Regions from separate parts of the Bradyrhizobium sp. Kon37 genome, predicted to be linked through region 2. Evidence: predicted binding sites of a transcription regulator. Region 2 holds the regulator's gene; the other holds the start of a gene.
The links. Region 2 encodes LexA, which represses DNA repair genes until DNA is damaged. Its sites were predicted from a motif close to TGTTCNNNNTGTGTTCNG; they were not measured.
Positions count from the first base shown of each region.

Region 1 (7,727 bases), on a different contig from region 2:
TCGCCTTTTCGGGGGGCCCCGGCCGCACACGGCCGGCCAGGCTGGCCCCCAGCTCTGCGCCTGGGGCCGCGCGGGTGACCGTCACAAGGCAGGTTCTCTTTTCCGGTCATCTCCTGCATAATGCGGCATGGCAAAAACAAAAGTGACCTTCAAAACCGTCCGCATTGCAGACAACGACTGGAAAATCCTGGCGGATTACCCGGACAGCGAACAGCGCGAAATCAAGGGCTTCACCAGCAAGGCAGATGCCGACGACTGGATCAACGGCGACCGCAAGATCGCGTGGCTCCGCTCCCAGGGATACGCCAAATAAAGCGCGCATAAGTCACGCGCGCATCGTGTGACGCCCTTAGGGGTATGAGGCGCGCTTCGTCCCTCCCCGTTCCAGACGTTCTTTCCGTGCCGGCGCATTGCCGAGCGGGCGGCAATGCCCGCTTGTCTATCGCCTCGCGGGGCGCCTGGTCGAGAAACCTGTGACCGGGCATGCGCCGTTGAGACTTCGGTAACCTAACGCCTCCAAGCTCCTCTCAGTATCGTTGCGTTGGAGTAACTCAAAGTGCTGGATTTTAACGAGCTGCGTGAACTCGCTGCCGATGTTCGCGTCTTCGTCGAAATTGCCGAAGACAAGGCCGAAGCGCTTCGCGCCGTCATCACCGCCTATGACGTGGTGCTCGCGATCTTCCCATCCGGAGAGGGCATGGGCCTCCACGTCATCAAGGGCGGGGAGATCCTGGACAGGATTGCAAACTCACGAACCCATGCGAGCTACAGCCACACGGCCATCGCGGTTCCCGATCTGGAGCACGCGGAAGTGCTCAAGCACCTGACGGGCCCGGCCGACCAGCGCATTGCGGCTTAGAGCGATTTCAAGCGAAGTCGATAGCGGTTCGCGCGCAGACGAGAATTTTTGCACTCCGGAACGCCCAGTTTTAGGAACACGGCTTCTGCGCTCCCGTTGGCCCACACAACCAACCAGGAGTTTGAGATGAAGAAGCTCATCATTGCGACCGCCGCCCTCGGCCTCATGTGCGGCTCCGCTTTTGCGCAGAACCAGACGGGCCCTGCCCCGCAGTCCGACAACATGCAGAAGCCCGGCATGACCAACACGGACAAGGGCACGATGAGCAGCGGCACGACCGGCATGAGCCATGACGGCATGAGCAAGGGCGGAACGGTGAGGCCCGACGCCTCCGGCCAGGGTGGCTCCGGCCCCGGCAGCGACCAGGGCGGCACCAGGACCCGCAGCAACATGAAGTAAGCCGTTTTCCTGTACGGCTGCTCCCGGCCGCGTCGCTTCCCACAAGGCGGCGCGGCCATTTCATGAGAAGGGTCTTTTTTGGAACCTGCCGCGAATGCACGCCTCACAATTGTGCGCGCACCGGAACGGTCAGCTCTCGCCGCGAGTTGCCCCATCTCCAGCAAGGGAGATCGTCATGAGCGTTGAAGGCAAAGTGAAGGAAGGCGCCGGGTTCATCAAAGAAGAGATGAACGAACACGGCAAGTCCCCCGAGAGCCAGAAGAAGGCTCAGGAAGGTCGCGACCTGCGCAACGAAGGCCGGATCGAAGACGGCAAGCCGCCGAAGACGACGAAGCCCGGCACCGGTCACTAGATCGCGTTCGAAACCCCGTTTGGTGAGAGCCGCCCCTGGTCATGTCAGGGGCGGTTTTCTACGTTCATGACCAGCCGATAGTTGCCATGCGATCTTCCGAAGCTGCGATCTTCCGAGCTGCGGTCCTACAAAGACAGCGGGCGGCTCGAACCATGCAGCGCAATGGCTGCTAGAACGCTTCGGCCGTTGTATGGTCGGACGTTTCTTATGAGGGGCTGATGAAGATTGCCATTGTTATCGCCGGCTTGATCGTTGTTGCTGCTGCCGTTCTCGTGTCGGTACAGCCCGGCTTTCTGAAGCCTTCGTCTCTGGCACTCGTGAAGAAGTCCGACATTCTCGGCTTTTCGCCCGGAATGACATTCGACGAGACCAACAAGCTCATCACGCAACGTCGCTACCGCTGCCGTCAGCTTCGCGATTCCTACGTCCTCGAATGCGCAGTCGACGGCGCCAAGGTCACGATCTTTGCCGACGACGTTGACCCCAAGAATCCGGACCCCAAACATCCCATCTGGCGCGTCGATGCGGAGTTGAACAACCCTGGTGCCCAGGACGCTGCGGCCAAAGACGCTGCAGTCAAATCGATATCCGACCAGTTCAATGCCCAGCCAACCAGCGACGCTCGGGAAGGATGGATATGGACCGTCGGCCGTGGGCTGAAGCTGACCTACGACGGCACAACCTTGAAGCTCGTGGACGAAGCTGAGGATGTCAGGCGTGGCAAGCAGGAAGCAAAGCGCTAGGGAGCGCGACGCTGGATGCCCTTCAGTGACGAAGCCGGTTGACGGCTCGTAGCGGCAGCCACGATCCCAGCACCATGCAGATCGCAATGGCTGCGACCAGAACGTATTTCAGGGGATTCTGGGAGGATGCGAGCGAACCGTCGAGGTGAAGGTAAGGCAGCATCGCCTCCATGGCCATTCCGATCAGGGCAACCGCAACCAGCCCGCCAACCACCGAAGCGATCAAATTGACGATCCATCCCGTCGCGCCGCGCTTGTTCGACCACGCCTCGAAGATCGCGACAGCCAGCATCACGAGCACGAAGATCAGCATGAAGCTCATCGAGCCGCCGACGCTCGCCTTCGACCCGAAGACTTCCACCAGCAGCATGGCCGCCACCGCGAGCAGCGTGATCGCCTTCACGACATTCCTCTTTAGTGTCTTGGCACCTAGGCCGCGAAGCCAATTCCGATGCCGGGCAGGCTTTGCAGCATGGCGGTTGGTCGCGCCGCGCTTCGCCCGGGTTCAATCGTGATAGATTTCCGCTCGGCAACTGGTGAGTGCACTCCGCGCAGTTGCGGGCACTCTATCCTGCTCTCCGTTGATCTCGCCGCCGCCTCGCACGTCGCCGTTGAGGCACCGATCCTCGATTGGGGGCGCAAGCTAAGTCTGATGCGCAGACGCCGATCGATGCCGGCCGTTTCGTGATCATCTCCCGACGCTGATCCGGGCAAAGTGCGCCCCAGCCGCGTCATGGGCCAGCCACGAACAAATAAGGAACAAAAAGCATCAGTCGGCATTGAGCCTGAAAAGGAGAGATCGCTGTGACTGACAACAAGATGGCCGGCAACACCGCCGGCAACACCCAAAAGGATCCGAAGGATTGGGTATCCGGGGACGACCCGATGACCGGCGCCCAGGAATCCTACCTCAAGACCCTCGCCGAGCAGGCCCACAAGCCCCTCCCCAAAGAGGATCTGACCAAGGCGGAGGCGTCAGAGCTGATCGACACGATGCGGCAGAAGGCCGGGCTCGAGAAATAGACAGCTTCAGGCATTGCGAAACACGGATTGACAGGCGGCGGCTGACCGGAACGCTGCCGCTGTTCGCGACCAGACAGCTAATCGCTTTCGACGACCCGGACAGCCAGCTCAGCGACCGCACGCCGACCGGCCGCGACGAGGCCGTCGATCTCGCGTGTCTCGTGCTTGGCGCAATGGATGATCCGTTCGGCGACATACCGGCGCGCGGCGTAGGCTTCCATTACCTCGGGCATCATCTCGCTGACGCACTCCAACGCCTTGTCCATGTGCGACAGCGTTCGTGCGTTGAACTCTTCCAGAAGCAACATCACCATCCCCAGCTCACAATGATCACGACTACTCTCGTTGGCGGACGGACGCCGATGCGGGCATGCACGCCCGCCCCCGTGAGACGGAAGAACATGCCTCCATCGATGATCAGAAGTGCCGCCGATATTTGGGAAGGTTGCAGGCGTTGAGGCAACGCGGCATTCACAAACGTTAAGCGCGCTGCATTTCGCCGAACATGGGGGGCGTCAATTAAGCGCACGAAACGTAGTGGGCTCCAAAACTTGTTTGCCGGGATCGCGGCCTGTCCGCTTTGCCAGCCGGGCACTCATCCCGCTTTGCCTTGCTTCACGTCATGGACGATGTCACCGATGGTGCTTCCCACGACCATCGCGGCAACAACAGGCCAACCGGCGGCTACCATAAGGATGGCCCCGTAGCGCATGTCTTCGCCCGGCCGTTTATAACTGTCCCGGCCCGCGAAAAGGAGCACCGCGATCAGGCAGCCAACTGCGTATCGTCTAAACCATTTCACGACGAGAGACCTTCGTTTACGGGCATTCGTCGCCTCGAACTCCGTCGTGGTTCATGATGCCGACCGTCCGGCCGCTCGCAGGCAGGCGAAATTTCAGACGATCACGCAGGCGCGTCCGGCGCCTTGCATGACCTGCTGCCGCTCATTTTCTTGGACACGCTGAGCAACGGCTCCGCCGCCGAGCTCAATCCTGTCACTTCGGTAGATCGCGGATTGCCAGCTTGATGACTGTGAGGACAACGAAGGCGGGGGCCCCGTAAACGATGGCATTCACGGCCCAAGTGATGGCGACGCCCAGGAAAACGGAACTGCCGACAGCTCCCCAGAAAAGGTAAGCTGCGGAGATGCCCGGCATCTCCCATGCCATCACAGCGATGGAGTAGTCGGTGAGCTGCTCCATGACGAGGAGCACCGTCGAGACGAGTGCCCCGATTGCCAGTGCGATGACGACACCCGATTTCATTGTCTTCAAAGCCCCAACAGTCCCATCACGATCGGAATCATAAAAAAGGCTGCCAGGCCGAGGAGGCCTCCTGCGGCAATTTTCACCCAACGCCGTTGGATTCTCGGCTCGAGCCATGTCGCCAGTTTGACCCAGAGCGCATACGCCCATCCAGCAACAATCGAGCGGATAAGTGCAAACAGAAGCTCGCCTAGAATATTGGCCATGGCCGTTAGTCGCGTCAGCTCCGCAAGGAGTTCATCTGCCAACGGCTACACAATCCTGTCCACCCGTGAGCGAGGTGGCCAATTCTGCGGTTGGCGTCACCGTTCCAACGGCCCGGTTAGCGCTGCAGGGCGCTTCGCGTGAAGGGGCTCGTCGTCTAGCGCTTGAGCATTGTCATCGCAATTCATGCCCTTAGTTCAGGCGCTCGGCGCGGCATCGTGACTGCTGACATCAGGGTGGCAGCAGCGGTGTGCGACGAGCCCCGCGATGCCGCTCAAATCTGCGGTCAACCAAAGGACATGCCATGAAGTTCGCCTCCACTCGCCTGATCGCCACCGACATCAAAATCATGGTTTCGTTCTACGAAATGATCACCGGAGTTTCCGCCGAATGGCTCGCGCCGGTGTTCGCCAAGATCGTGACGCCGGGCGCCAACCTGGCGATCGGCGCAGCCGAGACCGTCGCGCTCTGGAAAGAAAACAGTGCCGAGCCCGGCGCCAACCGCACCGCCGTGATCGAGTTTCAAGTCGAAGACATCGATGCGGATTATCAGCGCCTGAAAGACAAGGTCACGCTGGTGCATGAGCTGAAGACGATGCCTTGGGGCAACAAGACGTTCCAGTTTCGTGACCCCGAAGGCACCGCAGTATCGCTCTTCATGCCGCCGATCGAGGACGCCGGGAAGCGCCTCGCTGCGCAATAGGCCGCGGCGACAGACCGGCCCGCACACATTGCCAGGGGCGCGTGTGCTGCAATGGATTTGCTGTGAAAGTGCATTGAAATTCGCCGGCTGATTACTTCATCAGCTGGCTTCGCCCTCACGCACACGTGCACCCGCCCCCTGCCCCTCCCGGGATTTTCCTGCTATCTCCTACCCCCGCCGTCCCGGCCCAAAGCAAAACCCCATCCGTTCAAGGGAGCAACAACCATGCGATACCTCCACACCATGCTGCGCGTGCGCAATCTCGATGTCGCGCTGAAGTTTTACCAGGATGCGCTGGGCTTGACGGAGGTGCGGCGGATCGAGAACGACAAGGGGCGTTTCACGCTGGTGTTCCTGTGCTCGTCGGACGATCTCGAAGCGCTGAAGAAGCAGCCGCAGACGCGCGGCGCGCCGCTGGTCGAGCTCACCTGGAATTGGGACGAGGAGAAGTATGGCGAGGACCGCTTCTTCGGGCATCTCGCCTATGAGGTCGACGACATCTACGCCACCTGCGAGAAGCTGATGAAGGCGGGCGTCACCATCAACCGGCCGCCGCGCGACGGCAACATGGCCTTCGTCCGCTCGCCCGATCTGCACTCGATCGAGATCTTGCAGAAGGGCGATCCGAAGCCACCGCAGGAGCCGTGGTCGTCGATGCCCAACATCGGCCATTGGTAGAGCCTTTTTGCGGGAACCAGCCCGTACCTGCGGCGTTCTCTCCCCGACAATGCAATTGGAGGAGGACGCGATGGGACGCGGAATTTTGTTGTGGATGTTGGGTGTGCCGATTCCGGTGATCATTCTGCTGTGGCTGTTCTTCGGCCGCTGATCGCCTGACCAGCTTGACCTTGCAATGAAAGCTCCGCCTCAGGCGGAGCTTTTTGCATGCGGACCTTTTGCATAAGAGGATCGGCGCAATCGCGCGTCGCTCGCCGCAGTGAATTCCGCTATTACCCGCGCCGAAAGAAACGCCTGGGGAGGATGATTTGCCGGACCAAAAGCTGACGATCTGGGGCCGCGCCAATTCGGTCAACGTGCAGAAAGTGCTGTGGTGCCTCGCCGAGCTCGGCCTGGCTTACGAGCGCATCGACGCCGGCATGGCTTTTGGCAAGACCCGCGAGGCCGACTATCTCGCGATGAACCCCAATGCGCGGATCCCGACCTTGGTCGAGGGCGACTTCACGCTGTGGGAATCCAATTCGATCATGCGCTATCTCTGCCTCGCGCACGGGCGCGGCACGCAAATCTATCCCGAGGCGCCGAAGCTGCGCGCCAGCGTCGACCGCTGGCTCGACTGGACACTGTCGATGGTGCAGCCGGTCGACCGCCCGGTGTTCTGGGGCCTCGTGCGCACGCCGCCCGCTGAGCGCGACATGATCCAGCTGCAGAAGGATGCCGATGCCGCCGCCGAGGTCTGGGCCATCGCCGACCGCCTGCTCTCCACGCGCCCGTACATGGACGGCGATGCATTCACCCTCGCCGACATCGCGATCGGAGCCTATGCGCGGCGCTGGCTCGGCGTCGAGGGCATCACCCGGCCCGCGCAGCCGCATCTGACGCGCTGGCTCGCCGAGCTCGGCAAACGGCCCGGTTTTGCGCAATTTGTGGCACCGCCGATGTCGTGAGCGGTGACGCGGCTTAAAGTCCGTTGAGAGCACGATGAATCGGCACTTCGCCGCGCGCCGCCGGGAGGTGGCGGCTACTGTGCATGGGCTTGTTTTCGCGTTTTTTTGTTTAGGGCCAGCCGCGCTCGAACAGCAGCACGCAGAAAATCAGCACGAGCGTCACGGCCGCGGTGGCGAGCCGCGCGGTCCAGCTCAGGCCGCGGCCGATCCACCATAGCAGCGCGCAATACATCACGAACGGGACGATGATTTCGGGCCGCATGATATCAGGTGGCATGGGGCTTCAGCGCCTGATCGTGGTCTCGATGCTGATCGAGCCGCCGATCTTGACGCAGGTGCCGGTGCTCTCGACCAGATGGAAGCCGCGGCCATAGGCGGCGCAGGAGCCCGCTTTCGCGCTCCCGCCGGCACCCTTGAGCGGCAAGGCCTTGCCGGCCTGTGGACGCTCCGCAGGCGGCAGACGCAAGGCTTCCGCCGCGGCCGCGGACATGGTCAGCAACGAGATCAGGATGAGGAGCGGCGCACGCATGCGGGCCGTTCTAGCCCGGACCGGT
Region 1 covers NZ_JBVVOY010000002.1:52,827-60,553, forward strand. The annotation lists gene AC0L3J_RS04370 (hypothetical protein) at 128-313, shown strand; gene AC0L3J_RS04375 (hypothetical protein) at 557-859, shown strand; gene AC0L3J_RS04380 (hypothetical protein) at 986-1,258, shown strand; gene AC0L3J_RS04385 (hypothetical protein) at 1,434-1,610, shown strand; gene AC0L3J_RS04390 (hypothetical protein) at 1,829-2,353, shown strand; gene AC0L3J_RS04395 (hypothetical protein) at 2,376-2,756, opposite strand; gene AC0L3J_RS04400 (DUF3072 domain-containing protein) at 3,173-3,376, shown strand; gene AC0L3J_RS04405 (hypothetical protein) at 3,454-3,690, opposite strand; gene AC0L3J_RS04410 (hypothetical protein) at 4,372-4,641, opposite strand; gene AC0L3J_RS04415 (hypothetical protein) at 4,647-4,889, opposite strand; gene AC0L3J_RS04420 (VOC family protein) at 5,150-5,548, shown strand; gene AC0L3J_RS04425 (VOC family protein) at 5,774-6,226, shown strand; gene AC0L3J_RS04430 (glutathione S-transferase family protein) at 6,535-7,173, shown strand; gene AC0L3J_RS04435 (hypothetical protein) at 7,283-7,450, opposite strand; gene AC0L3J_RS04440 (hypothetical protein) at 7,457-7,702, opposite strand.
Region 1: a site for LexA is predicted at 3,098-3,115, ahead of AC0L3J_RS04400 (DUF3072 domain-containing protein). Genes of this name have one in related genera too.

Region 2 (7,727 bases):
TCTGACTTCGTTGCGTATCATCGAGTGCAGGAAATGGCGGAGCCGGGCCGGCCGGTACGGTCGCAGGGGATCGCAGGGACGTGGCCCGCGGGCCGCACCGCGTTCGCGGGCGGCCTCGTGCCTGCAGGCCTCGACCTCTGGACCTCGCTGGCCGCGACCCTCCGCGCATGGCTACGCGCCGAGGCTGGCGCCGGGCGGCTGTTGCCGTGGGTGCCCGTCGCGTTTGGCTGCGGCATCGCGCTTTATTTCTCTGCCGATCACGAGCCGGTGCTGTGGGTCGTTGCCACCACCGCCATCGCACTCCTGCTTGGCGCGGCTCTGTTGCGGCGGAGCCGGCTGTTCGCCCCAGCCATCATGATCGCGGCGGTCGCGGCCGGCTTTGCCGTCGCGACCTGGAAGACGGCGCGCATCGCCCACCCGGTGCTGGCAAAGGCGCTCTATTCGGTGTCGTTGTCGGGCTTTGTCGAGGCCCGCGACATCCGCGAGCGTACCGATCGTTTCGTGCTGCGCGTCACGGCGATGGAGGCGCAACGCAGCGACGTCAGACTTGAGCGCGTGCGCCTGTCGGTCCGCAAAGGCACCGCGCCGGAGGTCGGTAGTTTCGTTCAGCTGAAGGCACGGCTGATGCCGCCGCTCGCGCCGGTGCGGCCCGGCAGCTACGACTTTTCGCGTGACATGTTCTTCCAGGGCATCGGCGCCTCCGGCTTTGCGATGGGCGCAATCACGGTGGCGCCGCCGCCCGAGACCGCCGGCTTGCGGCTGCGTTATGCGGCCTTCATGCAAGGCCTGCGCGATGCGATCGATGCCCGCATCCGGGCGACGCTCGACGGCGACAACAGGGCGATCGCGACCGCGCTGCTTACCGGGCGGCGCGATGCGATCACCACGCCCGTCAACGATGCGATGTTCATCTCCGGTCTCGGCCACGTGCTCTCGATTTCCGGTTATCACATGGCCGTCGTTGCCGGTGTCGTGTTCTTCGCGGTGCGCGCGCTGCTCGCTCTGATCCCGGGACTTGCGGCGGGCTTCGCCATCAAGAAATGGTCGGCGGCCGCCGCGCTGGTCGCTGCTGCGTTCTACCTGCTGCTGTCAGGCGCGGAGGTCGCAACGCAAAGATCGTTCTTCATGACGGCGGTGGTGCTGATCGCGGTGATGGTCGATCGCCGCGCCATCACCTTTCGCACGCTTGCTGTCGCCGCGCTGATCGTGCTGGCGGTCGCGCCGGAAGCACTGGTGCATCCGAGTTTTCAGATGTCGTTTGCGGCAACGCTCGGGCTCGTCGCCTTGGTGCAGATCGGCATGCCCAATTTGTTTGCCTCACCGGACCATTCGGCGACCGCGCGCATTGCGATGTGGGGTGGCCGCGAGATCGCGATGCTGTTCATGGCCTCGCTGATTGCGGGACTTGCGACCACGCCCTACGCCGCTTTCCATTTCCACCGTGTCACGCCGTTTGGCGTGCTTGCCAATCTGGGCGCGATGCCGGTGGTCTCGGCGCTGGTGATGCCGGCGGGATTGTTGGGGCTGCTTGCTGCGCCGTTCGGGCTGGACAGCGTGTTCTGGTGGCTGATGGGGATCGGCATCGACTGGATGGTCGCGGTCTCGCGCTGGGTCGCGGCATTGCCGGGCGCCGTCGGCCGCATCTCGGCGTTCGGGATCGCGCCGCTGATCGCGGCGAGCCTGGGAATCATCCTGCTGGGCTTGTTGCGCACGCCGCTACGCTGGTCCGGCGCCCTGGTGCTGCTGGCAGCGATCCTCTGGGGACTGTCGGCGCGGCAGCCCGACATCCTGATTGCCGGGGATGGCGCGAGCGTCGCGGTGCGGGGCAGGGACGGATATCTGCACCTGATCAGGACGAGCAAGGACAGCTTTCTGCTCAAGGAATGGCTCGCTGCCGACGCCGATCCGCGCGATGCGGGCCGAGCCTCTCTGGCCGATGGCGTGTCCTGTGACGAATCCGGCTGCGTGACGCCACTGGCCGACGGAAGGTTGGTCGCGCTGGCACTGCGCGTCGACGCTCTCGCGGACGATTGCAGTCGGGCCGCGCTGGTGGTGACGACGCGCCCCGCGCCACCCGATTGCGCGGCGATGGTGGTCGATCGGCAACGGCTCGCCAGCCAGAGTGCGCTGGCGTTGACGCAACGTGGTGACGGCTTTGCGGTTCACGCGGTGAGGGCGAGAGGCACGAGCCGCCCCTGGTTGCCGGCCGGCGCAGGCGAGGGAGATTTCGACGGCAGCCTTGCGCCGAAGGCGATCGCGCCCCGCATCAAGGACGCAACGCCGGCGGAGACCGACTTGCAGGCCGACGATTGATTGGATCGGTTACAAGTACCAGGCCAGTACGGCGTCGAGCCTGGAATTGCCGATGACCGGCAGGGCCACCATTCGGCTCAGTCCGGATGTGCAGGCTTCGAGACCGGCGACCGAGCCGTCATGCACTAGATCGGCGTTGAGCGCGGGCATGCCGGTGGCCCAGGCCCCGCCGATGCTGCCTTCGCCTCTGGCAATGGATTTATCCGCATAGAGCGCGGCAAGGTCGGTCTGCGCGCTGCAATCGCCGGCGCGGAACACCAGTGCCGAGCGGGTCTCGTTCGGGATCCAGATCTCGAAGCGTCGCGCAATCGGCGTGGCCTGCGCGGAGAGGAATGTCAGGACCCAGGTCTGGTCCGCGCCCGTCCGATAGGGCACGCCGACGCCGAAATTGATCCCGACCTTGGCCGCGTCCTCCCAGCGCAGAAAACTCCTGGCGTCGTGCAGGTCCTTTATGATCAGCGGCAGGCCCGCCTTCCAGGTGCGGCCAGGCAGGCCAAAGCCGCGAGGAAATTTGGTGTGGCGGGAGTTGAATTCAAACATGTCGGCGGTGCCGTAATAGCCGTCGACAAGCCCCATCTCGTGGGAGGCATCAGGGTCGTTGTGCCAGAGCTCGATCGCCCCGACATGCGCTTCGTCCTCGCCGCAGAACAGCACCATGACGGCTTGCAGGAATTCACCCGCAAACACCGGCACCGCGACGCCGCAGGTGAGGCCGGCCGCGAGCGCCTGATCGGTCCGTTTGAAATAGGAGTTGGCGAATTTGGTGAGGATCACGGGGTGGCCCACGGCCCAGGCCTTGCCCGGAAGTCCCTCGTCATATCCGAAGTGCAGCTCTTCGCTGACGGCCTTGAACGCGGACAGCCCTTCGCCACAGAGACCGCCACCAAACTCCAGCCGCGTGCGCGTCCGATCGGGCACCCAGAGTTCAACGACGCGAAGGAAGGTTTTCATCGAGCGTGTCCGCCGTCTCAAGCCCTGACAGCATCGGTCATTTGGCTGCGAAGCGGACGTTCAAAATTCAGGCAGGGCGGCTCAAACTTCGTGCGGCGGAGAGGTGCGGGCTTGGTCCATCCGATTGGATTTCGCGGACGCAAGCCGTACCATCTCGCCGGCCACGGCCGGCGATGGCAATTCAATCCTGACCCCCGACCTCGTAGCCGGAGGCGGCTGTGTCAGCCGATCGGCAGGTGCCTGACGGTCGGCTGCCGGTCGGCGGTAATCTGCGCCTTGTGCTCGCGCTCGGTGACCGACTGAGTCACCGGCAGTTGCAGAACGGTCGCGCGCTGGCCTTCGACGAGCTGCGTCACCAGCACGTATTTGCCGTCCGGGAATTCGATCGCATCATGATGGCGGTCGGGAACGTGCGGGTCGATCTTGCCGAACTTGCCCACGCGGGAATTGATGGTGCGCGTCCAGATCCAGCGATTGTCGTAGCGAACGTCGTCGGCGAAGGCGAGCTCCGTTCCCGGCAGCAGGCAGACGGCAACAGACGGATCGGCTGCCGAGGCGAAGCCGCGCGTCGAGGTGCCGCGGAAGCTTGTCGTGACGATCGTCTCGCCGACTTCGGCGGGGCGCGACGCGACGGCATGCAGGCTGTAGTCACACATCGGGTGCTCCTCATGCTGGGATAGCAACCCGCGTCTCTTAATCGAGGCGCAGGCCTCTATCAGAGTTGAAGCATGAACGCTCTGCTTGGTTGTGGGCAAATCTGCGGCTGGTTTCCGGGAGCCGCGATCACATTATCTTTCCCGAATTCAATAGGAACAAAGCGAGTTGCGATGCATTCGGGAGGCGCGTGCGCGAATATCGCCGGCTTAACTGCAACGGTCGAGCTTGATCGCTGGATGGTGTTTCCTCGAACACTCGAGCCGCGAAGCGGTGCCGTTTGAAGCGGTGCTGTTTCGTGGGCGTCGCGAGGAGCCAGCGCCGAAGGAGGGGCCGGATAGTCTGTGCAGAACCAGAAAGACTACCCAGCCGGAGACGACGATGATCCGCTCCAATCGCTGACCGGCGATGCCGGTAGGAAGCGCGCGAGGCGCCAGGCACCTCCGGTATGAAGTACTCCCGATATTAAGGACTCCCGGTATCAAGGACTCCCGGTATCAGTACTTCCGGTAAAGCCCGATCAGCTTGCCTTGAATCTTCACCCGGTTGGGCGGCAGGATGCGGACCTCATAGGCTGCGTTGGCGGGCTCGAGCGCGATCGAGGCGCCGCGGCGGCGGAAGCGCTTCAGCGTCGCTTCCTCGTCGTCGATCAGCGCCACCACGATGTCGCCTGTATCGGCGCTCTCGTTGCGCTGGATCAGCGCCATGTCGCCGTCGAGGATGCCGGCCTCGACCATGGAATCACCGCGCACTTCGAGCGCGTAATGCTCGCCCGAGCCGAGCATGTCGGGCGGCACGCTGATCGTATGGCTGCGGGTCTGCAACGCCTCGATCGGCGTGCCGGCCGCGATGCGGCCCATCACCGGCACCGCGACGGGACGTTCGCCGTCGTCCGCGGGCAGGCTGGAGCTCGCACGCACCTTGCCGAGATTGCCCTCGATGACGCTCGGCGTGAAGCCGCGGCGGCTGCCGGCGGCTGCCTGGAGCTCCGGCAGCTTGATGACTTCAATCGCACGGGCGCGGTTGGGCAGGCGTCGGATGAAGCCACGCTCCTCGAGCGCCGTGATCAGGCGATGGATGCCCGACTTCGAGCGCAGATCGAGCGCATCCTTCATCTCGTCGAAGGAGGGCGGCACGCCGCTTTCCTTCAGACGTTCACTGATGAACCGCAGAAGCTCGTATTGTTTGCGCGTTAACATCTCGACCAAAGTCCCCCGGTTGATGTCGTCCGATTCCGAGACGCAGAGTTCGGCAATAAGCCGCTACATACTCGAAACAAATCATGAACGGACACTATATGTTCGATACATGTTCCGCAACTGCTTAATTTACCGTGAACAGAGCAAAGTTCGCGGAACGCGCATTGCGGGACGCTCAGACGGGGAGCCGCAACACTTCGCAAGCCGTGCCGGCCTCGGCCTTCGGCGCGAACGGTGCGCGCACGAGAAGTACCTGTGCTGCAGCGAGATTCGCAAGCAGCGAAGAGTCCTGATGATTGACGGGAAGAACGACGCGCGTGCCATCGTCACGCTCCTCCAGATGCGCGCGCAGATAGTCCTCGCGCTGGTCGTTGGCGCCGATTTCGCGGCCGAGCACGGCGCGTTCACGGCGATGGTGAATCACCGAACGGCCCGACAGGGCGCGAATCAGCGGCACCATGAACAGGAAAGCGCACACGTAGGACGACACGGGATTGCCCGGCAGGCCGATCACCCCCATTGCGCCGAGCCGCCCGTGCATCATCGGCTTGCCTGGCCGCATCGCGATCTTCCAGAACGCCAGTGCGATGCCTTCCTCCCTCAGTGCCTGCTGGACCAGATCGTGGTCGCCGACCGATGCGCCGCCGGTCGTGATCAGGATGTCGGCGCCGCTCTCGCGGGCGCGGCGGATGCCGGCGGTGGTCGCCTCCAGCGTGTCGGCGGCAATACCAAGGTCGATGGTCTCGGCGCCCTCGCTGCGGGCGAGCGCGTGCAGGGCGTAGCCGTTGGAGTAGACGATCTGGCCGTGGCCGGGCGTGGTGCCCGGCATCACCAGCTCGTCGCCGGTGGCGAGAATCGCGACCCTCGGACGCCTGAAAACGGCAAGGTGCGGATGGTTCATCCCGGCGGCGAGCGCGAGGTCGCGCTCGGTGAGACGACTTCCCTTGCGCAGGAGCACGTCGCCCTCGCGGAAATCGACGCCGGCGGCGCGGATGTGCCGTCCGGCGATGGCGGCTTCTTTGATCGTGATACGCTTGCCGGCGGCGACCGTGTCCTCCTGGATCACGACGGCGTCCGCGCCAAAGGGAACGACGCCGCCGGTGAAGATCCGCACGGCCTCGCCGGCGCCGACCGTCCCCGCGAACGGTCGGCCTGCCGCGACTTCGCCGATGACGGTGAGTTCCGAATCGATCGTCGCGGCATCGGCCGCGCGCACCGCGTAGCCGTCCATCGCCGACATCGCCTGCGGCGGCTGCGTGCGCCGCGCCGCGACGTCACGCGCGAGCACGCGATGGTAGGCCTCGTCGAGGGAAATCATTTCTTCCGGCAGCGGCTCTGCACCCGCCAGCACCGCGGCAAGCGCGTCAGAAACCGGCATCAAGGCCACGGCGAAAACTCCTGCTCGGCACGTTCGGGCGAATGTTCCGCACGTCTTCTAGCCGAGCGCGGGCGCAGAGGCAAAAACGGCTAAGCGGGCGCAGTCATCCCGCCGCTTCACATTGTTCCGGAAGGCAGGATCAAGCGCGTCGCGGCATGATCCAAAGAACCCGACAGATCGGCAGGAGAGTGGTCATGGGAGCGACGAAAATCACGGCAAGGCGAGAACGACGAGCGCCCCGGGCCTGGATCGATCAGCTCCCTGGCTGCCCGGGAGTTACGTCGGGCGCCTTGGGTCCCTGATCCTTGTCGGGCAGCGGATCAGCCTGAGATTTCAGGTCCGCGGCTTTGCTCACGAGCTTGGCGGAAAGGTCCGAATCTGAAGTTGTCCTGGCGAATTCAAGAAGAAGAGAGGCCTGCTTGGTGAGGTAGGTCTTGCCCAGCACGATGATGCATCCGTCCGTAGAAGTCCCAACGGACTCTAAGAGTCCGGAAGGCGGTATTCCGTTCCGGGAACTCTGTATAAAAATGCACAAAGTGATTGGGTTCCTCAATTTTTTTCAAAATTGTTCCCGTTGGCCGTGCCGCCAAGGGTTTCGCGACGACGCCTCGTCGTCAGATGCCCAATGCCTTCAACGCGTTCCCGACGTCACGTGGCGAGGTCACATGCACCGCCGTCAAGCCGCGCGCCCGCGCTCCCTCGATGTTTTCGGCAAGATCGTCGAAGAACACGATGCGCCCGGCGGGCACGCCGATCGCCGCAACGACGTGGTCGAAGGCGTCCGCATCCGGTTTGCGCAAGCCGATGCTGGACGACAAATACAGCTCGCGGAAATGGCCGAGGAGGTCGGCATATTCCCTTGAGAAATGGTCCACGTGCGGCCGGTTGGTGTTGGAGAAAGCGTAGAGCGGCATCTGCTTCGCTGCGCGCGGCAGCAGCTCGGCGATGTCAGGCATTTCGCCGGCGAAGATCGCGTTCCAGCCTTCCAGGAACTGCGCGTCCGAAATGCCGATACCGAGCGAGGCTCGCAGTGAGGCGAAATAATCCTCATCGCTGATCTTCCCCATCTCGTGCAGCCGATAGGCTTCGCTGTCCCGCACATAGCGCGCGACGATGGCTTCAGGCTTGCAGCCGGCATGTCCCGCCCAGCAGGCGATCGCCTTGGAGAAATCGATATCGAGCACCACGCGGCCGAGATCGAACAGAAGCGCATCCGCGCTGCCGGGAGAGAG
Region 2 covers NZ_JBVVOY010000029.1:18,318-26,044, forward strand. The annotation lists gene AC0L3J_RS32650 (ComEC/Rec2 family competence protein) at 34-2,313, shown strand; gene AC0L3J_RS32655 (GAF domain-containing protein) at 2,323-3,264, opposite strand; gene AC0L3J_RS32660 (hypothetical protein) at 3,486-3,920, opposite strand; gene lexA (transcriptional repressor LexA) at 4,416-5,117, opposite strand; gene AC0L3J_RS32670 (molybdopterin molybdotransferase MoeA) at 5,293-6,504, opposite strand; gene AC0L3J_RS32675 (hypothetical protein) at 6,749-6,940, opposite strand; gene AC0L3J_RS32680 (HAD family hydrolase) at 7,110-7,727, opposite strand, start outside.